3 regions of the Marinomonas maritima genome follow, and region 3 is predicted to be linked to each of the others. Evidence: riboswitches for the same ligand, from Rfam matches in the RefSeq annotation. Region 3 holds a riboswitch; each other region holds the start of a gene.

Region 1 (7,295 bases), on a different contig from region 3:
CAATTACAGGGCTACCAAGTTGACATTCGTCTGTGGTTAAAGGCCTATCTGAGTTTAACGCCATATATTGCAGCTGCTCTATTTTTACCTCTGTTCTTATAAGTGAATTAATGTCTCTCATATTACGTATAATCAACTTTCTTTGTTTTATTTTTTTGACTATTTTAGATATCATTTCAAACCTATTCTTCATAAACCTTATAGTATAAATAACTTAATAAATATCATGAGAAAATTCGTCAATAGAAAAAATCACTCATTTATAAAATCAAGAGACATCAGAGTAATTATTAATCCAGTCAAGCTCATTTTATTACTAAAAAACCAACCAATGATGCAGTAAGTTTTAATTTTTTGGCAATAAAAAATACCTGGTAGATCATTAACGAAAATCATTATCACTCTAACCCTAAAATTTCGATAAGTAGCAAGTAGGTATTTCAGTTCTCTCACTTATCGTATTTTTTTACAGAACTGAGCACACATCAGCTAATTAAATATTATATACCTTCCCTATCATTATAGGATTTTGTTCTTTCTCACTTTTTCACACCAGAGTCTATTCTTGAATTAAGCCCCTTAGCTAAAGCACCTCATCCACAGATTGATTAAAAATTTCTACAACTTTCTAATCATATCAAAGTCGATAATTTAGTCCACTAAAGCCTAGGGAACATGCGATCAAGTCGAACGGTGAGAAGCACCAAGATAAGCGGAAAAAAGCGGGGGGGCATTATCTTGATCCAATACAGAGACCGGCTCATGAGCCACAACTCGCCCCCCGTCAATTAAAATAACACGCCCACCAACAAGGCTCGCTTCACGAGGTAAATGAGACACCAGCAACGTGGTTAAACCAAGCTCTTGAGTGACATCGTTGACTAAATAAAGCATTTCTTCACGCAACGCAGGATCCAAGGCACTAAAAGGTTCATCTAATAACAAAATGGGCTTTTTGCGCACTAGCGCCCGAGCAATTGCAACTCGCTGAGCTTGACCTCCAGATAAAGCCTGTGGAAAACGCCCTTTTTTATCAACAAGCTGTGTTTTTCCTAATGCCCAATCCACTTTTTCTTGCTGTTCAATATTTAAAAATAAGGAAGGCGATAAGCCAATCGCGACGTTTTGCCAAACCGTCAATTGTGGAAACAGGTTATCGCTCTGAAATAATGTAGAAATAGGCCTTTCATAGACAGGTAAGGCCAGTAGTGAATCACCTTTAAAGCTCAGCTCTCCACTCCCTTCTAGAAAGCCGCCCAATAAATGTAAAAGCGTACTTTTCCCTTCGCCGCTGCCTCCTAACAAAGTCGTCATACCAGGCGCGATATCAACCTGATAATCCGCATGAAATGCCTCCCAGTTGTATTGAAGATTAATGGTTAACAAGCGACCTACCTCCAGCCATTTTTCCACTGTCTGCCTTTCCACCAATGAAGCGAGATGAGCAATAAAATAAAATCAAACAAAGGGAAATCAACACCACAGCAACACAAGCACCTTCTTCTAGACGATAAGAACCAATTAATTGAAAAAGATACAAAGGCAATGACACCAGTCCCTGACTGCCAAATAATGCGATCACGCCCATATCACCAAGAGATAGCAAAAGAGCGTAACCAAATGCTTGCGCCATACTAGCGCGAATCAAAGACCATTCTAGACACCACCGTGACCAAGACCGAATCCCCAAACTCAAATACAAATTACGAAAACGCCGTTCCTGTTGATACAACACAGGCATTAGCGCGCGCAATACAAAAGGCAGCGCCATCACAGCGTTCACCCAAACTACGATCCAATAACTAGATTGAAAACCCCAATCTAAATCACGTAACCACAAAAACAATCCTGTCGCGATAACCAACCCAGGCACCATTAAAATCATATTACCAAGGTGTTCAAGTTTACTCGGTAACACTCTTAAATAGTGTCGCGCCATGCAAAAACGCGCCAGCACAACGAAGCACACACCTAATAACAAGCTTATTATCGCGGCAGGCAAGGCTATCTTCAAAGAAACCAACACCGCCTGCCACAAACCAGATGACAACAAAGTCGTTAAAAATAAAGGAGAAAAAATCGGATCGAAGATGGCTAAAAAAGGCGGAATAACCAGGACCAACACACACAATAATGCTATGCAGTCTGCACCTTTCGCCAAAAAAGTATCTTTCACCGGATAACTTTTTACCGCTAACACACTGGCATCTTGTTGATTAATAGGTGCAATACGGTAAACAACCACCGCAAACAAAGTACAAATACTTACCTGTAACAAGGATAGAAAACTCGCTTTATTCAAATCAAAATCAAATCTTAACGCCTGATAAATAGCCACTTCTAAGGTACTAGACTTAGGACCACCGCCCAAACTTAACACCACGGCAAAGCTGGAAAAGCACAGCATAAAGATCAGTACAAACGCACCCGGCAGTACTTTTTTCATATAATGCCATTCGATCAAACGAAATGCCGACCAGCGAGAAAAACCTAACTGAGAAGCTTGGCGCCACTGACCGGAGGGAATCAAACCATAGCCTTGTAGCAGCAAACGCACCGCCAAAGGCATATTAAAAAACACATGGGCCAATAAAATACCCACCAACCCATACAAAGGAATTTGCACGCCAAACAATTGGCTCAACCATCCGGTACGACCGTAAACCACCACCAAACCTAAAATAGCCACAATGGTCGGTACCACCATAGACACAGCAAAAAGCTGCAACAAAATGGCTCGACCACGAAACTGGCGATGAATAAGACAAGAAGCAACAGGAATAGCAATCAACAGACTAATACCACTGCTCAGCAAGGCCTGCCACAAAGAAAAACGTACCACACGCCACAAGTAGGGGTCATATAAATACTCAGACCAACTACTGATGTCACTATAACGTAAAAGAGCCGCCAAACTGGCCGCTCCCATGAATAAGAAAAAACCCACTCCCAGTAACGCCGGTAGTAGGCCTTTAACAGCGCTAAAAAAAAGCAATCGAACCTAACTTATCGTGTTGTGGCATTCAGCCACTCATTCACCCAAGCCTTGCGATTGGTAGCCACATCGCCAGCTGGTAAAGTAAGCACCTTAGTAGGTTGTAATGCGCTATCAAACGCCGCTGGCAACGCCTCATTTAACTTAACAACAGGCAACATCCAGTTACCAGTCGCCACCGTTGATTGAAATCCAGGCTCCAGAATAAACTGCATGAAACGTTTCGCCAATTCAGGATTAGGCGCACTTTTCATCATGGCTGCCACTTCAATCTGTGGATAAAGCCCTTCACTGGCCTGCGCCGCTTTATACTTCGTGACGCCTTCCGCGACGATATGATAAGCCGGAGATGTGGTGTAACTCAGCACGACATCAGCCTCCCCTTTTAAGAACAAACCATACGCATCTGACCAGCTCTTCGTCACAGTAACGGTATGACTTGCTAACCGACCCCACGCCGCTGCGGCGTCATCGCCGTAGACCGATTTCATCCATAACAACAAACCTAAACCCGGCGTGCTGGTTCTAGGGTCTTGATAAATCACTCGTAGGTTTTGATTATCAACAATGTCTTTAAGGCTTGTAGGGGGATTTTTTAATATTTCAGAGTTATAAACAAAGGCAAAGTTGCCCTGATCAAATGGTACGAACACGTTATCCTTCCAACCACCAGCAATGGTCACAGCAGACGTGTTAACATCATGTTCAGCAAGCAAACCACTCTTTTTCGCCGCTTCCATTAAGTTCAGATCTAGACCTAACAACACATCAGCCTGAGAAGACTTCCCTTCAAATTGAGCTCGAGACAAAATACCAACAGACGAATCCAGTGCCACGAAATTCAGCTCACAACCGCATTCTTTCTCAAAGTTGGCTTTTATTTTTGGGCCTGGACCCCAGTCAGAGGCAAAAGCGTCATACGTATAAACATTAAGCGTTTCTGCCGCCAACGTAGCAGAAGAAAATGCCACGCCTAAGGTTGCACTTAACGTCATTAAGGAAGTGGTGAGAAGGGTACTAAAGGAAAGTTTTTTCAAGGTGTCGCTCCTAACAATAAGTGAGCGGCGTACAGGGAAATGGCAAGGTACGCTTATCAAGAGTACTGCTTTCAATCTACGATATTACTGTAGCGAAACTTGCTATCTCGATTCCTACGCCAGCATAATCTGGATCAGGTTCGGTGGGTTAGCGATTAATTCGCTTCTCAGCTTCTGTCTTCTTAATATAAGACAAAGCACCCCATGAGATAATGTACCTTCATTGTAAAGAGTCCCTCAGCGGAAGTCTATTTCCGCAAGAACCCGAGTCACTGCACCTTGATTCTTCTCAGCAAAACGCAACGCTATTTGCCCTAGCCGATATCGCTGAGAAGATTGACCAGCAAGAGTAACAATAGCACGTTGTAATTGCGCTTCATCCTGACATTGCACGGCGCCATTTACTTGCAACAATTGATTCGTGATATCTAAGAAATTAAAGGTATGAGGCCCAACAAGAATCGCTTTACCCAGTAATGCAGGCTCGATGGGATTATGCCCACCGCGCTTAATCAAACTCCCACCAACAAAAGCGACATCACAAGCTTGATAATAATTCATCATTTCGCCCATAGAATCCCCAATCACCACATCAAAATCACACCATTGATCTGGTGGCGTTTGACTGCGTAGCGCAACTCGCTCAAAAGACTGCTTCGCCGAAGCATAAACCGCACCAAAGCGTTCAGGGTGACGAGGAACCAATATTAATAAAGCGTCTGGATACTTTGGTAAAAGCGCCTTATGTATACGCAATAACATGTCGTCTTCGCCATGATGAGTACTTCCCCCCACCCAGACAAAACGCGAACCAAGCTGTCGACGCCAATTAGCCTGTAAAACCTCAGGAGCAACCGCGAGGTCAAATTTAATACTTCCGGTAACCAATACTTTTTTCGCACCAAGCGCCTCAAAACGAGCGGCATCCGCTTGCGCATGGGCTAAAAAACTATCAGGGAATTTAAATAAAGGGCGAGAAACAAGAGAGAGTTTTTTATAGCGCTGAAAGGAACGATCGCTCAAACGGGCATTCACGACATCGATACGTAAACCACACCGCTTAGCGTGTTTTAATAGATTGGGCCAAAGCTCTGTTTCAATAATCAATAGATGTTTGCAGTCCAGTTTCTTCAGCGCCCTGCTAACACTGCTGCTCCAGTCCATCGGCAAATATCTATGCTCAGCAAAAGGAAACTCTTTGCCTACTTGCTCTGCGCCTGTTGGCGTCATGGTGGTAATTAAAAGACGGCTCGCAGGGAATTTTTCTCGCCATTGGAGTACCAGTGGTCGAGCCGCAAGAACTTCTCCGACCGAGGCACAGTGAATCCAAAGGTCAGCCTCAACCGCAGGCCAAAAGCCCAAAGCCTCTTGCGCTCGATAATGTGAGTACGTTTTTTTAAATCGTCGAATTTTTAATAAAATTAACGGCGTAAATAAAACCAATAACGCTTGATACAGCCACATAATTAAGCCGGCGTTTCGCTAAATTGTTGATTATGAAGTTGCGCATAAGCCCCGTTCATCGCCAGCAACTCGCTGTGTGAGCCTTGCTCAATAATCTCACCATGATCAACCACGGCAATGATGTCGGCATTTTCTATGGTCGATAAGCGGTGGGCAATAGCAATGGTTGTTCGATTCGCCATTAAACCATCCAATGCAACCTGAATAGCTCGCTCTGATTCGGTATCCAACGCAGACGTTGCTTCGTCCAGAATTAAAATAGGCGCGTTTTTTAAAATGGCTCTCGCAATAGCTATACGCTGACGCTGACCACCCGATAAAAGCACACCATTTTCACCAACCATGGTGTCTAGTCCATGGTCAAGCTCTTGAATAAAGTCCCAAGCATTCGCTGCTTTAGCCGCTTCAATAACCTCTTTATCACTGGTGTCACGCAAAAAACCGTATGCGATATTGTCCCGAATTGTACCATTAAAGAGCACAACCTGTTGATTTACCAAGGCTATATTAGAGCGCAGCTCTGTCAGTTTATAATCATTGAGGAAAACACCATCAATGTTTAATTGACCATCATCAAAGTCGTAAAAACGAGGAATCAAATTTGCCATAGTGGATTTACCACTACCAGAACGTCCAACCAGTGCTAAGGTTTTCCCAGCAGGTAAGGACAAAGTGATATTTTTCAGCGCCAATTTATCCGCACCGGGATATTTAAATGACATAGAACGCCACTCAATATTTCCTTTCAAACGTGCCGCTGGTGTTTGCCCCTTATCCACTTCTTCCGGTAAATCTAAGAAGTCAAAAATGCTGTAAGACGCGGCAATGCCTTTTTGCAAAATACTGTTCACATCGGTTAACTGGCGAATAGGCTTACCTAACATCCCTGCCGCAGTAAGAAAGGCAATAAAGTCGCCAGGAGACATATGAGAACTAATCGTTGGGCTCAAAGCAAACCATACTAAAATGGCCATCATTATTGCTAAGATAAACTGAACAATAGGAATATTTAGCGACTTAGTCATTTCCATTTTCAGCTGGGAACGGCGATTTTCATTTGCCGCGCCACGAAATCGCTCGATTTCATATTCACTGCCACCAAATATTTTAACAACTTCGTGCCCTTTAATGGCTTCAGAAGCGACATCTGTAACGCCACCCATCGCATTTTGAATGCGAGTGCTCAATTTACGAAAACGCTTAGAAGCATAAGAAACAACCAAGCCAATGAGAGGAACAACCAACAGAAACAACAAAGACAAACGCCAGTTCATGTAAATCATGTAACTCAATAAACCAACGACCGTTAAACCTTCTCGTAGCAGCACTCGTATTGCCTGAGTAATAGAACCAATTACTTGCTCCGTGTCATACGTCAGTTTGGCCAATAAGCGACCAGTAGGAATAGAGTGGTAATAATTAGAAGGAAGAAGCACCAATTTATTAAACATACTGGTGCGTAAATCGAATACGACATTATTCGCTACTTTCGCCATAAAGTAGTTACCCAAGAATGTCCCTACACCTCGAGCAATAAAAACCCCTAAAATTGCCAAAGGAATCATTAATCGGCTATCAGAAATATTCCCTGCGGAGACAACATCCACAATATGCTTTAACAAAGCCGCTAGAGCAGGCTCCATCGCGGCATAAATAACGTAACCCAAAATACTTAGCAGCAAATACACCCAAGAAGAACGAACATAGCTGAGTAAGCGCAGGTAAACCTTCATGCCGGAAACGGGTATTATTGGTGTTTCAGTTTCAGCCTCAATATTTTCTTTATCTTGCATTTACAG
Region 2 (7,295 bases), on a different contig from region 3:
GACAAGGTTCAAGGAATGCGAAGCGGCCGTTTGCGTTTGCGATGGCGCAGCGGACAAGTCTTCTTTCGTTACTCGGCCATTTTTACCTGACCCTGCCACTTGGCTTAATTCGATATTGCATTCACGGGCTAAGCGGCGCACCGCTGGACTGGCGATGGCTTTACCACTCTGGGCTAATAAAGGGCAAGGTGCTGAGTCGCTGGCGCGATTAACACTCTCAGCTTGCTGTTCTCCGGCCCAGTTTTGCGTCTGTGACTGTGACGCAGCGTCAGTAGCCGCTAGTTCGTCTGTTGCCTGCTCCTGCGAAGGTGTTGCGCTGGCGACTTCTATTTCAAATAAGGGTTGATGAACTTTGGCTATTTCCCCTTTGGCGTAATACAGCTTGCTGATGCGGCCCGTGTACATGGAGGTGATTTCTACTAAGGCCTTGTCTGTCATCACATCGGCCACGGATTGATCTTCCACAATCTGCATGCCTTCTTGAATATGCCAGTCTACGAGTTCGCATTCGATGATGCCTTCACCGATATCCGGCAGAATAAAGTCGATTTTCATTGCTGTGCTCCTGTCAGTATCGATGGTTAAAACGTCATGCTGGCGATGATGGCTTCATAGGTTTTAAGGTGGTCTGGCATATATTCTTTTTCCAGCGCCAGCGGGAAAGGGGTGTCTAACCCAGTCACCCTAACGATGGGCGACTCTAAATATAAAAAGCATTGCTGCTGAATTTCGGCGGCAATTTCGGCGCCAAAACCACAGGTGCGGCTAGCTTCATGATTGATGATCAAGCGGCCAGTTTTGCGCACGGATTCGGCGACTAGATCGCGGTCCCACGGTAACAGGGTGCGTAAATCAATGACTTCGCAGGAGATGTCTTCTTGTTCCGCCATATCGGCGGCTTTTTCAATGGCCTCCATTTGAGCGCCCCATGCCAACAGCGTAATGTCGCGGCCGCTGCGGACGATTTCCCCTTTGCCCAGCGGTATTTGGTAATCCCCATTGGGGACTTCGCCAATGGAAGCGCGATAGAGCTTTTTGGGTTCAAAAAATATGACGGGATTGTTGTCTCGAATGGCCGCCAATAATAAGCCCTTGGCTTGTTCTGGATTACGCGGTACCACCACCACTAAACCTGGGGTGTGGGTAAAATAGGCTTCTGGCGATTGCGAATGATAGAGGGCCCCGTTGATACCGCCGCCGTAAGGAGTCCGTATGGTCAGGCGGCCCACATTAAATTCATTGCCCGAACGATAACGGAACTTGGCGGCTTCATTGACGATTTGATCGAAGGCCGGAAAAATGTAATCGGCAAATTGTATTTCGGCAATGGCCGTCATACCTTGCGCGGCAACACCATTGGCAAAACCAATAATGCCTTGCTCGGTTAATGGGGTATTAAAACAGCGTTGGACGCCATGTTTGTCTTGCAGTTGGCTGGTGGCGCGAAAAACGCCGCCAAAATGCCCCACATCTTCGCCGAAACAAAGGGCGCTTGGGTCTGTTGTCATGGCAATGTCTAACGCGCTATTAATGGCTTGTAATAGATTCATCTTACTCATTGCCAAACCTCCATGCTGTTTTTTTGTAGGCGTCCGGGTATTTACGGATATGTTGTTCTAGGGCGGCCTGTTGTTCTTGTAAGTGCCAAGGTTGGCTTTCATAGACATCATTAAACAAATCTTCCAACGGTGGCGCGGGTACTTTTTCGGCGCGTTTCATTGCGTCTACCACGGTTTGGCGGTGATGCTGTTGGCGGGTTTCTTCTTGGCTTTCATCCCACCAGCCTTGCAGTATCAGCCAATGCTTCATACGGGACACTGGGCATTTTGCCCGCCAAGTGTCTTCTTCGGATTTATTACGATAACCGCTTGGGTCGTCTGAGCTGGAATGCGCCCCAAGGCGATAGGTCATGGCTTCGATCAATACCGGTTGGTGATGTTCCACGGCAAGCTTACGGGCTTCTTGGGTGGCTTTGAGTACGGCCAACACATCGTTGCCATCAACACGAATGGTTTTTAAGCCATAGGCAACGCCTCTTGGCGCAATGCCGTCGCCTGCGTATTGCTCATGGGCGGGTGTGGAAATGGCGTAACCATTGTTGCGACAGAAGAAAATAAGCGGCACTTTGAAAACTCCCGCCATGTTTAACGCCGCATGGAAATCCCCTTCAGAGGCGGCGCCTTCACCGAAATAACAGATCACACAGTTGTTTTTTTGTTGGGCTTTTAAGGCAAAGGCATAACCAGTGGCTTGAGGTAATTGTGTGGCTAAGGGCGAGGAAATGGTCATGTAGTGGAGTGCATTAGAACCATAATGAATCGGCATTTGTCGCCCTTTGCCTAAATCCTTTTCATTGGAAAAAATCTGGTTCATAAACTGATCGGGTGTAAAACCACGAAAGGCCAGTGACCCTTGTTCGCGGTATTGCGCCATGATCATATCGTCGTCCACCAACGCCGCGGCGCTGCCAATATCGGCGGCTTCTTCACCAGTTTCTGTCATGTAAAAGCTGATGCGGCCCTGACGTTGTGAGGCGAGCATGCGCTCATCAAGGGCGCGGATAAATAGAAAGGTATCGTAGATTTTTAGTGCCAGTGTTTGATCAATATCTGGCATAGCGGCATCAGGGTAAAGCGTGCCATCGTCTTTTAGTATACGCAAAGTCGGTATAGTAAGAGATGAGCTATCAGAAAATACAGGGCAATGCACGATCGGCGCATCTGTCTTGCGATTATCACTCATAGTTGACCTTCTCATTTTTATTGTTATGTCTATCGATTGTGTCGGTAGCATGGTGCATAGAGATGGGATCACCAAAAATATGCCTACCGACTTTAATACCGAATGGCTATCTGTGTAAAGATTAGTCTAGTGAAGCTTTGGTGATTTTTTAAGGCAGACAGTACAAGGATTTAGACGCAGAATAGGGTTCGATTTTTTGGGATTTATTTAATTTCTTTTAAATCAGGTGTTTATGTATTCTTTCGGATTTTTAGGGGTGAGATTTAATTGGCATTAATAACGTATAAAACGCCTGTTTTAGTGTTATCAAGCCTGTTGAGGGACAGATATTGTCACTCGACTAGGCTTACCTTTGCTGTGGATTGGCGGATTCGCATCCATGTTCACTAACAAAGTCGAGAAAAGCGCGGTTAGCTTTAGAAAGGTAACTGTCTTTTCGCCATGCGATTCCAAGGTCTAACCAGATGGGTGGATCAAAGGAGCGTGTGATCAGTTGGTCGTCTTCCTCTATTACCATAGCGAGTAGCGTGGAAATGCCAAAGCCTTGTTGAGTGATGGATTTAATGAGCGGAATGAGGTTGGTTTCAAAGCCAATGTTAGGCGTTTTTTTACAGGCTTTGGCTAGCTTGTCGACAATTCGTCGATGAAAATACCCTTCTTTAAACATGACCAATTCTTCTTCGAAAAAAGCGTCAGGCGAGACTCGCTCTAGTTGACTAAACGGATGATCGGTCGCGACGGTCACTAACATTTCTTCTCTAATCAATGCTTGGGTTTGCAGGCTGTCCGGTAAGGTTTCAGCGACAATAACGCTTAAATCTAACTCACCATTTTCGAGCATTTTTTGCAGCTGCCAAGTTCCACCTTCAATGACTTTTAACATGATTGTCGGATAGCGGTGTCGGAATGCCATGAGAATGGGTGGGAAATAGTAAGACCCCAACATGCTGGGAATGCCCACACGAACTTCACCTTGACTCAGGCCTTTTAGCTCGCTCATTTCGAGTAATGCGTCGTCGGTTGCTTGGATGATTTTTTCGGCGTGCAAAAGCAATTTTTTGCCTTCATCCGTCAGACCGATATTTCGGTCTGCTCGGTGGATTAGGGTTAAACCTAAATCCAACTCTAACTTTTTGATTGCCATACTGACGGCAGGCTGAGCGACACCAAGCTGCTGAGCGGCTTGTGTAAAGCTCTGAGTTTTAGCAATGGCAATGAAATAACGTAGTGGCTTAATGTCCATCAATAATTCTTATGAATTGGATAAGGTAGATATATTTTATTGATAAATTGGCTGGGCGTATAGTGTGCCAATAATATTTGCCTTGTTGGGGCGATTTTCGCGATGTTGATACTGGAGTTTTGTTGTGATTGAAGTGAATAGCTCGGTTTTTTGGCGAGGAACCTTAGCCTTAGTGATCGGCTCTTTTATGGTCTTTGCCAATGTGTACGTCACTCAGCCTTTGTTGCCTATGATAGCGAACGAGTTTTCGATTAGTCCGCTTCAGGCCAGTGCCAGCTTTACGATAACGACGCTGACTTTAGGGATATCGTTACTCTTTTATGGGCCAATATCAGACGCGTTAGGCCGAAAAGGCATCATGGTGATGACCATGGTGGGCATTACGTTAACGACCTTCTTCTTGTCCTTGGTGCAAAGCTATGAGTCTCTACTGGCATTGCGAGCCTTGCAGGGATTCTTCTTGGCGGGTTTGCCTGCTATTGCAGTGGCGTACTTGGGGGATGAATATACGCCAGAAGCCTTGATGGTCGCCGTCGGTTTATACATCAGTGGCAACACGTTAGGCGGCATTGGTGGTCGTCTTATTGGTGGCTTTGTCGGTGAGTGGTTAGGGCGTTCTGCAACGTTTGGGGTGATGAGCGCTATTAGTTTGGTTTGTTTGTTGGCTTTTTTCTTTTTATTGCCTAAATCACAACACTTTGAGCCCAAGCCTTTGCGAGTCGGTCATATCTTGATGAATATGAAGGATCATCTACAGAATCGCCGTTTGCTAACCTGCTATTTAATTGGTGGGTTTAGCTTCTTTATTTTTATCAATCAATACAGTTATGTCACCTTCGTACTGGAAGCGGCACCTTATAACTTAACGGCAAAATACGTCGGCCTGCTATTTTTAACGTATTTGTCTGGCACCTTAGGGTCGGCCATATCGGGGAAGCTTGCGAAACGTTGGAGCCAACCTAACATTATAGTATTAGGCACCTGCATTTTTATGTTTGGTTCTTTAGTGACACTGGGAGGTTCTTTAATGGCCATTATTATCGGCTTACTCATTAATAGTTTTGGCTTCTTTTTAAGCCATTCGACGGCCAGTAGCTACGTGAGTCGAAACGCGAAACACGCCAAAGCCAGTGCGTCTTCTTTGTATTTAGTATTTTATTATTTAGGCGCCAGTATGGGTGGTTTTTATCTCGATCCGTTCTGGCAAGCCAATGGCTGGACGGGTGTCATCATGGGGTCTTGGTTGGTACTAGGTGTGGTGGCGCTTGCTGGTGTGAGCTTGATCAAAGACAACAAGCGTACGGTGCAAATTACGGCGACAAGTTAGTGTCATCATACCGCTTTACTGTCTGGTTCTTTGTCTAACTTAAATTATCCTTTGTTGCGCTTTCGATGAATCTTGTTAGTATTGCCGCCTATAGTCGGGGGGCCGTTAAGGCTGAGATTGCATATTTGCAGACCCGTTGAACCTGATTCAGTTAATACTGGCGTAGGGAACTATACATCTTGTTATTGATGATTGGTGATTCTACTCCTATCTTAATGTAACTTGATTTAGTTCCAGAACGCCCGTTCTTGGAGCTTTATATGCCGAGTGATATCACAACCCCTTCTGCTCATGTGTCTAAAAGTACATCTAACACGCCCATCGTTTTAACAATCGCCGGTTCTGACAGTGGCGGCGGAGCGGGCATCCAAGCCGATATTAAAGCCATGTCTGCGACAGGAAGTTACGCCTGTTCGGTGATTACCGCGATTACCGCTCAAAATACACTCGGCGTTTCTGCCATTTTCCCTATCCCTCTTGAGCACATTGAAAAACAACTTGATGCGGTATTTTCTGATCTGAATATCATCGCGGTCAAAGTAGGGATGTTGGCAGACTGCGACACAATCAAATTAGTTGCGGCAAAGCTCAAGCAATATCGCCCTAAATTTCTAGTGGTTGATCCTGTCATGGTGGCGACCAGTGGGGATCTTTTGCTAAAAATGACGTCCATTAATACGCTCAAATCCGAATTACTTCCCTTGGCTGATCTCATTACCCCCAACCTTCCTGAAGCCGCTGCATTAACGGGCTCTCTTGTGCCAACCGATGAAGCATCCATGTCGTTAATGGTCGACAAACTGCGTCAGTTGAAAATGAAAACCGTGCTGTTGAAAGGTGGGCATTTGGAAGAAGACGAAAACAGTACTGACTTTCTGATCTTTAACGATCGCCTTGAGGTCTTAACCTCACCACGTATTCAGACTCGCAATACGCATGGCACAGGCTGTACATTATCTTCAGCGATTGCCTCGTATTTGGCGCAAGGTAATGACTTGCTGCAAGCGGTTCAGTTAGGCAAAAAATACATTACTCAAGCAATCGAGCACGCAGATGAATTGCAGATAGGTCGTGGTCACGGACCGGTAAACCATTTTTTTAATGGCCACGCCAATGTCCGCTAATGTGGCGGCTTTTCCAGTCCCACAACCTTCGATTAAGATAACGATTGCTCAAGGTTGTTTACGGTATCTCGATAGTAAAACGCCTACGTTAAACCATCTTAATATGACCATGCCAGCAGGGCAGTGGACGTGTGTTTTGGGGCGTAGTGGTTGTGGAAAAACCTCGTTGTTACGTTATCTTGCCGGTTTGCTTGATCAACAAATAGAGTGGTCTGGCGAGTTAAAAATTGAACCAGCGAACCGTGCGCTGAAAGATCAAATTGCTTACATGGCGCAGCAAGATTTATTGATGCCGTGGTTGTCGGTATTAGACAACGTCTTGTTAAGCTCTAAATTCGGAGCTCGGGGAGACTTCGTCGCTTATGATCAAAAAGTACAAGCATTGACGTTGCTGGAAAAAGTGGGGCTTGCCGATCATGCCAATCGTTTACCTCAACAGCTATCGGGTGGCATGCGTCAACGTGTCGCCTTGGCAAGAACCTTGATGCAGAACAAACCGGTTGTCTTAATGGACGAACCATTTTCTGCATTGGATGCGGTGACACGCTATCGATTGCAAGATCTAGCTTGCACCCTACTGCAAGACAAAACCGTTGTTTTAATTACCCACGATCCACAAGAGGCGATTCGCCTTGCTCACCATATCTACATCATGCAAGGAAATCCCAGCACGGCGGCGTTCTTAACGACGCTTGAGTCTTCTACACCACGCACATTCGATGCCGAGGGAGCTCAGCTTCAGCAGCGAATAATGGCGTGTTTGGAGCATGATGATGGATGATCTTATTCGTACTGTTTCTAAACCACATCAAAAAGAAAATAGGAATGCGAGTCTGCATTCTGCGCTTCGTATTGTGGT
Region 3 (7,295 bases):
TATTGACCAACACCGCATCCGCACCAATTTCTAACGCCAAAGCTGCATCCGATGGTGCGCCAATGCCAGCATCGACAATCACTGGCACTGCACTTTGTTCAATAATGATTTCCAAAAATGGACGGCTAGCCAACCCCATATTAGAACCAATTGGTGAACCTAACGGCATCACACATTGACACCCCACCTCTTCTAACCGCTTACAAAGCACAGGATCAGCATGGACATAAGGCATGACCACAAAGCCTTTTTTGATTAATTCTTCGGCTGCTAATAACGTTTCCACGCCATCTGGCATTAAGTAGCGAGGATCAGGATGAATTTCTAATTTGACCCAATTTGTCTCCAATGCTTCTCTAGCCAGTTCAGCGGCAAACACCGCTTCTTTCGCGGTGCGCGCGCCAGACGTATTCGGTAATAACTTAATACCATGCTGCTGCAAGGGTTGTAGAATATTATCGGTTTGATGTTTCAAATCCATACGACGTAAAGACAAAGTGACCAACTCACTTTCACTAGCGGCCAAAGATGCCATCATGGCATCCGCGCTGGCGTATTTTCCGGTACCCGTAAAAAGTCGAGAATGAAATTCATGCCCTGCAATAAAAAAAGACGACATATTAGCCTCCAGCAATGGATTCAAAAATAAAAACCTGACTCTGTTCATTCAACTCAGTGTTGCTCCATAAACTCTTCGGCACCACCCGCTGATCAATTGCTACTGCAATGCCTTTCGTCTCTTTCCCCAAGCTATCCAGTAAATCCTTTAACGTTTCACCAGAAAAATCAAAAGGAGCGTCATTCAGCATAATATTCATTAAACACTTCCTTCTTCGTGTTGAAGTAATGATGCCATGAGTGACCGTGTCGCCACTTCTGGATTATCCGCTTTTGTAATCGCCGTCACTAAAGCCACACTAGTCACACCGGTTTTCGCGACTAAAGGCAGTCTTTCAGCGTCAATGCCACCGATGGCAACCGTCGGATAATGACCTTTAAGTAAACGAGCATAATGGGCAAGACGCTTTACCCCTTGTGGCTGAGATGGCATATCTTTGGTTTGCGTTGGGAAAATATGCCCTAAGGCGATGTAACTCGGTTTAATCAATTGGGCACGTGCAATTTCGTAATACCCGTGAGTGCTGATACCTAATCGAAGCCCAGCCTCCTGAATAGCAGACAGGTCTGCCACATCTAAATCTTCCTGACCCAGATGCACACCATAAGCACCAAAGGTGATCGCCTGCTGCCAATAATCATTAATAAAGACCTGTGCGTTGTACTTTTTACCTAAGGCGATTGCCTGTTGAATTTTCCCTTCTAACTCAGGGTCGTTTGGATTTTTGATCCGAAGTTGAGCCAATTTGATGCCTTGCTTGAGCACCAAGGTCAACCAAGCAATCGTATCCACCACCGGATATAAACCCATTTTATTCAGATCCATCTTGGCAAATGACAAATGGGGCGCATTCGAACATTTATGAGGCGTCATTATTATAGGTAAATTTTCGATCTGCAAAGGCCAACCCGGTAGCCCAAATTGGGTGGTTTTTTCATCAATCTTCAACGTCGATTTAAATGCCGCATTTAGATAGGCTTTCGCCATGGTCATCGCATCGAATACATCGTAACCATGAGCAATGAAGCTCGCCAACGCCATCGACAAAGTCCCACCTTTGCCATCGGCATTCTGTCTGATTAACTTGTCACTTGAAAAACCGACAATACTGGTTTGGCTCACTAACCAATCCGTCATTTTTCCTGCTTCAGTGCGATCTCCTTTTATTAACCAGCGACACGGTGACGCGTAAAAATACGCAGCCAGTTGCGCTTGTAAATCCGTTATAGATTGCTTACCAGACAGCCCCGTTAGTCTTTCAAATTCTCGTCGGGTCGGCGTAATTACATCGACATAAGGCAACAAAGGGGCGAGTAAATCTGCCCCAAAGTCTGCTTTTGCTAGATCATTCCTATTACTTCCGCTTACCATGACAGGATCAAATACCACTAGCACATTAGGATAGTCCGCTTTCAAACGTTCTAGCCAAGTAGAACAGGCTTTCACTATTTCTGCCGATGGCAAGAAACCAATTTTAATCGCATCTGGCGGCAGATCATCTAGCAAAGTTTGCCATTGCTCGTTAAATCTAGACAGCGAGATCGGCTCTAACAAATAGCCGTTTTGAGAATTTTTCTCACTGGTGGCAGCCATAATACTTTCAACATGGCAGTCTAAATCTTGGCCTGTGCAAATATCTGATGGCAACCCTGTGTGGGCGGACGAATCCGACCCGCCCACACACCAGACAACAGGAGGTTTAATAGACATAATTCCTCCTTGCGCTTACAGCGACTTTTCTTTTGATTTTTCGGTTGCTCGCGTCTCTTTCGTCAATGTATCTGTCGTTAATTTATCGGTTGTTAAGTAAACATCACTACCCAACTCACGGAATTGCGCCGACATTTTTTGCATGCCATTCTTAGCTTCGTTTGCGCTCAAAGTACCTGCATCCAAAGCACTAACATCTATCTTTTGAGCTTCCAATTCCAATCCCTTGGCGTATTCTCGTACTTCTTGAGTGATTTTCATTGAGCAAAATTTCGGCCCACACATAGAACAAAAGTGTGCCACTTTTCCTGAAGCCTGCGGTAAAGTTTCGTCGTGATAAGAACGCGCTGTTTCTGGGTCAAGCGATAAGTTAAACTGATCTTCCCAGCGAAACTCAAAACGTGCCTTAGACAAGGCGTTGTCACGAATTTGTGCTCCCGGATGGCCTTTCGCCAAATCCGCTGCATGAGCAGCGATTTTGTAGGTAATCAAACCTTCTTTTACATCTTCTTTATTCGGCAAACCAAGATGCTCTTTTGGCGTCACGTAGCACAACATAGCACAGCCATACCAGCCAATTTGCGCCGCACCAATCCCAGAAGTAATATGATCATAGCCTGGCGCAATGTCTTGTGTCAGCGGGCCTAATGTATAAAAAGGTGCCTCATGACAAAGCTCAAGCTGCTCAGTCATGTTTTCTTTGATCAACTGCATGGGCACATGCCCAGGCCCTTCAATCATGACTTGTACGTCGTATTCCCACGCTACTTTGGTGAGTTCACCCAAGGTACGAAGTTCCGACATTTGCGCTTCGTCATTAGCGTCCATAATCGAGCCCGGACGCAACCCGTCACCTAAAGACAGCGCCACATCGTAAGCAGCACAGAGCTCACAAATATCACGAAACCGTTCGTATAAGAAACTTTCTGTGTGATGCGCCAAACACCATTTTGCCATGATGGAACCACCACGAGAAACGATGCCGGTTAGACGCTTGGCCGTCATTGGCACATAGCGCAATAAGACACCGGCGTGAATGGTAAAGTAGTCAACGCCCTGCTCGGCTTGCTCTATTAATGTATCGCGGAACACATCCCAATTAAGATCTTCGGCGACACCATCGACTTTCTCTAATGCTTGGTAAATAGGTACCGTACCGATTGGCACAGGCGAGTTACGCAAAATCCATTCACGCGTTTCATGTATATTTTTGCCCGTTGATAAATCCATGACGGTGTCTGCCCCCCAGCGGGTCGACCAAACTAGCTTTTCGACCTCTTCTTCAATCGAAGATGTTACCGCTGAGTTACCAATATTGGCGTTCACTTTCACTAAGAAATTACGACCAATTATCATCGGCTCGGATTCTGGATGATTAATATTATTCGGAATAATCGCACGACCTCTGGCGACTTCATCGCGTACAAACTCGGGCGTAATGCGAGTTTGCAAGTTTGCCCCAAAGCTTTGCCCTGGGTGCTGCTTCCGCAATAATTCACTCTTAATTGCATCCATATTTTGGTTTTCACGCAATGCAATGTATTCCATTTCTGGCGTCACAATACCTTGACGAGCATAATGCATTTGCGTCACACATTTACCCTGTCGGGCCTTTCGTACGGTGGGCAGTTGTTTAAAACGCAGCTCGTCTAACGATGAATTTTCCAAGCGAGACTGAGCAAACTGTGATGAAACACCCTGTAAAGCTTCAGTATCTTGGCGCTTTTCTATCCAAGGTGCACGCATGGCAGCTAAGCCTTCGTAAACATCAATAGTGACTTGAGGGTCTGCATAGGGTCCGGAACAATCATAGATGTATATGGCTTCATTGGGTTCAAAGTCAAGATTGTCAGGGTCAGACCCAAGCGGTGTATCGGTCAGGTTAATTTTGCGCATGGGAACACGGATAGAGTCATTAGAACCCGTTAAATAAATACGCTCTGACGCCGGAAACGGTGTGGCTTGCAAGGATTCAATAAAGGATTTTGCAGCTAAACGTGTTTCTTCACGAGACTGCTTTTTAGATACCTTGTTTGGTTTTTTCTGTTGATTCGGTTCGTTGATAGTAGACATAAGCATTTCCCTTATTTAAAAACTGGAGAATTGCTTGTCTGGGGTGCTGCTTTACTGGAAAACGCATTTAAAGACGCTTTTAAAGCAAAACATGAACCCTGAATTTTCATTGAAGAATGATGGGCGTGACGTTACGAATAAAACAGTAGACATCGCATCGAATCAATCGTCATAAAAAATACAGGTGTTCATTCGATGCAGAAAAGAAAAATGGAGACTTTCTTGTTTCCTACGCGGGTTCTAACCCGATCAGGTTCTGCGGATCCCGCACTTAATTATGCGATCTCAGCCAAATGGCACTCCGACAAGTGAGACTGAGTATACCCAGTCTCACTTTCTTGTAAACACCTAATTTTTATCAGGACTAAGGAAGGAAAATATATCAACCACTAAAGGATTTATGCTTAGTTTTGCATTTCTAACGCCATTTTATAAAGGTAGTTTTTCTTTTCGCCGGTTAATTTCGCAGCCATGGCAGCGGCTTGTTTAACCGGTAAATCTTCCAACAAAATAGTGAGAATCCGTTTTGCTTCTAACTCCGCTTCATCGCCACTTTCTTGAGTAAAACTCAACATGACGACAAATTCACCACGCAATTGATTCGCATCAGCGTCAAACATCGCAAGAATCTCCGCCGCAGTGCCGGATAAGAAGGTCTCAAAGGTTTTTGTCACTTCTCGTGCGAGAACTAGCTGAGCATCCTCACCATAGACTTTTTGAACATCGGCAATGGAGTCATAAATACGGTGCGTCGATTCATAAAACACCACCGTGCCGGTCTGCTTCTTCCATGACTCGAACAAATCACAGCGACCTTTTGACTTCGCTGGAACAAAGCCAGCAAAGAAGAATTGATCCGTCGGCAAACCTGACGCGCACAACGCAGACACCAAAGCACACGCACCAGGAATAGGCACCACTTTATGCCCTTTTCCACGCAGTGCATGCACCACGTGATAACCTGGATCAGAAATTAACGGGGTGCCAGCGTCGGATACCAACGCCACATTTTTACCTTCGTCTAGTAAGCTCGCCACATAACCCGCTTTGTCTTTCTCATTGTGATCATGAATGGAGAAAAGCTTCGCTTCGATGGCGAAATGATTCAATAAACGCCGAGTGTGTCGGGTGTCTTCCGCCGCTATATAGTCTACGTCTCGTAAAGTTTGCTCGGCTCTTTTACTAAAATCATCGAGATTGCCTATTGGGGTTGCAACTATGTACAGCGACCCTCTCGCATCGTCAGAACTATGTGATACCATGTTGCCTCTTTTATTTGTCATTCTATAAGCTTATGAGCCTACTTAATTACCGCATCATATCATTAACTCTGTGTTCTTTTCTGCTGAGTGCTTGTAATTCCATGAATTTAAACATGGAGCAGCAACAAAAAACGGCCCAAAGCACGACGCAAGAAAGAACACTGCCGCCAAGCATTTATCATCCAATAAAAACCACTGATGTCTCAAAAAAGTTAGGCGACGCTTATCGCTCTGCAAAAAACTTCTATCAGCAAGGTGAATTCCAGCAAGCCATTGATACGTTAGAAAATGAAGTACTACCTACAACTTCTTCCATTCAGTTTGAAGCGTATTTGCTGGCCGCTTTAGCCACATCAAATTTAGACAACACTACTGAGTCTTTTGATTATCTAGAGCAAGCCGAGCGCTTAACGGCCGCGCGCCACCCTGACAACCAAAACAAACTAAAAGACACCAAAGCCTCTATTCTTGAGCACTTTGGAAATTGGTTAGGTGCGGTGAGTATACGCATGGATTTGACATACAATTTACCGCTTAATGAAGGTGAAGATAACCAAACCAAACTGTGGTTGGCTGTCCAAAATTTAACTCGAAATGAAATAGATGAGCTCTATCAACAACAAAGACCGCTGCTCAATGGCTGGTTAACAATCAGTGGTATTTTAAGGAATCAATCACTGTCTATTGAGCAGCAGCTTACGGTATTCGAGAATTGGCGAATAGAAAACCCAAATCACCCAGCAGCACTATCTCCTCCACAAGATTTCCAAATCATGTCGTCTATTGAAGACATGGCGCCGAAAAAAATTGTCTTACTGCTGCCGATGAGCGGCAAACTAGAGCGCGCATCTCAAGCTATTGTCGACGGTTTTTTTGCTACCTTTTACAATCAAAAAGAAGCAAGACCACAAGTCAGCATCATTAACGTAGATGATTACTCAAACATCAATGACGCACTCGCAGCGGCGAACGAAAAGCAACCAGATGTGATTATTGGCCCCTTGCAAAAGAACAATGTCGCCCAAGTTGGTCGCTTAGATTTACCTTACCCTGTCATCGCACTTAATCAACTAGATATTAATTTACACCCCAAAAATCTTTATCATTTTTCATTAAGCGCAGAAGATGAAATACACGAATTAATTACCTTCGCCAAACAAGAAGGCGCAACAAAAGCCGCTATACTAAACATCCAAGACACTTGGGCATTAAAACAAAGTGATGAGTTTCGCGCCGCTGCAACCAAAGAAAACATCACCATCACCTCCAATCAGTCATATGCCAATACACCAAAAGGCAGACAGGATGCGATTCAAAAGCTACTCCTGATCGATGAAAGTTATGCTCGCAAAAGACGGGTAGAACAATGGACAGGAGCGAAGGTTGAAAGCATAGCTAGATCACGCGAAGACCTTGATTACGTGTTTTACGTCGGGAAACTTAATGATGCCAAACAAATAAGGCCTCTTATAGATTTTTACTTCGCCGACAAAATTCCTATGTTAGCGACCAGTACATTAAATGATAGTGAGCCAGATAAATCGATTAACCCTAGCGATATTGAGCGGATACTTTTTACTGAGGTTCCCGCGCTCACACCAAACAGCACTACCTTAGATATATTACCTAAA

What was found. A riboswitch is a leader RNA that binds a small molecule or an ion and turns the genes downstream of it on or off. The one in region 3 is predicted to bind thiamine pyrophosphate.
Region 1: linked by a shared signal. The riboswitch ahead of thiB (thiamine ABC transporter substrate binding subunit) and the one ahead of thiC (phosphomethylpyrimidine synthase ThiC) in region 3 are both predicted to bind thiamine pyrophosphate.
Region 2: linked by a shared signal. The riboswitch ahead of thiD (bifunctional hydroxymethylpyrimidine kinase/phosphomethylpyrimidine kinase) and the one ahead of thiC (phosphomethylpyrimidine synthase ThiC) in region 3 are both predicted to bind thiamine pyrophosphate.

The regions. Positions count from the first base shown of each region.
Region 1 is NZ_JAMZEG020000003.1:150,516-157,810, forward strand. Features, by position in the region: gene M3I01_RS12810 (hypothetical protein) at 1-175, opposite strand, end outside; gene M3I01_RS12815 (thiamine ABC transporter ATP-binding protein) at 682-1,413, opposite strand; gene thiP (thiamine/thiamine pyrophosphate ABC transporter permease) at 1,373-2,995, opposite strand; gene thiB (thiamine ABC transporter substrate binding subunit) at 3,007-4,032, opposite strand; TPP riboswitch at 4,126-4,247, opposite strand; gene M3I01_RS12830 (3-deoxy-D-manno-octulosonic acid transferase) at 4,270-5,496, opposite strand; gene msbA (lipid A export permease/ATP-binding protein MsbA) at 5,499-7,289, opposite strand; gene hldE (bifunctional D-glycero-beta-D-manno-heptose-7-phosphate kinase/D-glycero-beta-D-manno-heptose 1-phosphate adenylyltransferase HldE) at 7,290-7,295, opposite strand, start outside.
Region 2 is NZ_JAMZEG020000001.1:930,806-938,100, forward strand. Features, by position in the region: gene M3I01_RS04495 (2-oxo acid dehydrogenase subunit E2) at 1-555, opposite strand, end outside; gene M3I01_RS04500 (alpha-ketoacid dehydrogenase subunit beta) at 582-1,559, opposite strand; gene M3I01_RS04505 (thiamine pyrophosphate-dependent dehydrogenase E1 component subunit alpha) at 1,552-2,742, opposite strand; gene M3I01_RS04510 (LysR family transcriptional regulator) at 3,089-3,985, opposite strand; gene M3I01_RS04515 (MFS transporter) at 4,110-5,312, shown strand; TPP riboswitch at 5,398-5,498, shown strand; gene thiD (bifunctional hydroxymethylpyrimidine kinase/phosphomethylpyrimidine kinase) at 5,573-6,436, shown strand; gene M3I01_RS04525 (ABC transporter ATP-binding protein) at 6,426-7,217, shown strand; gene M3I01_RS04530 (ABC transporter permease) at 7,204-7,295, shown strand, end outside.
Region 3 is NZ_JAMZEG020000002.1:1,039,764-1,047,058, forward strand. Features, by position in the region: gene M3I01_RS10930 (thiazole synthase) at 1-619, opposite strand, end outside; gene thiS (sulfur carrier protein ThiS) at 621-818, opposite strand; gene thiE (thiamine phosphate synthase) at 818-2,329, opposite strand; gene thiC (phosphomethylpyrimidine synthase ThiC) at 2,345-4,402, opposite strand; TPP riboswitch at 4,612-4,716, opposite strand; gene rsmI (16S rRNA (cytidine(1402)-2'-O)-methyltransferase) at 4,807-5,664, opposite strand; gene M3I01_RS10955 (penicillin-binding protein activator) at 5,778-7,295, shown strand, end outside.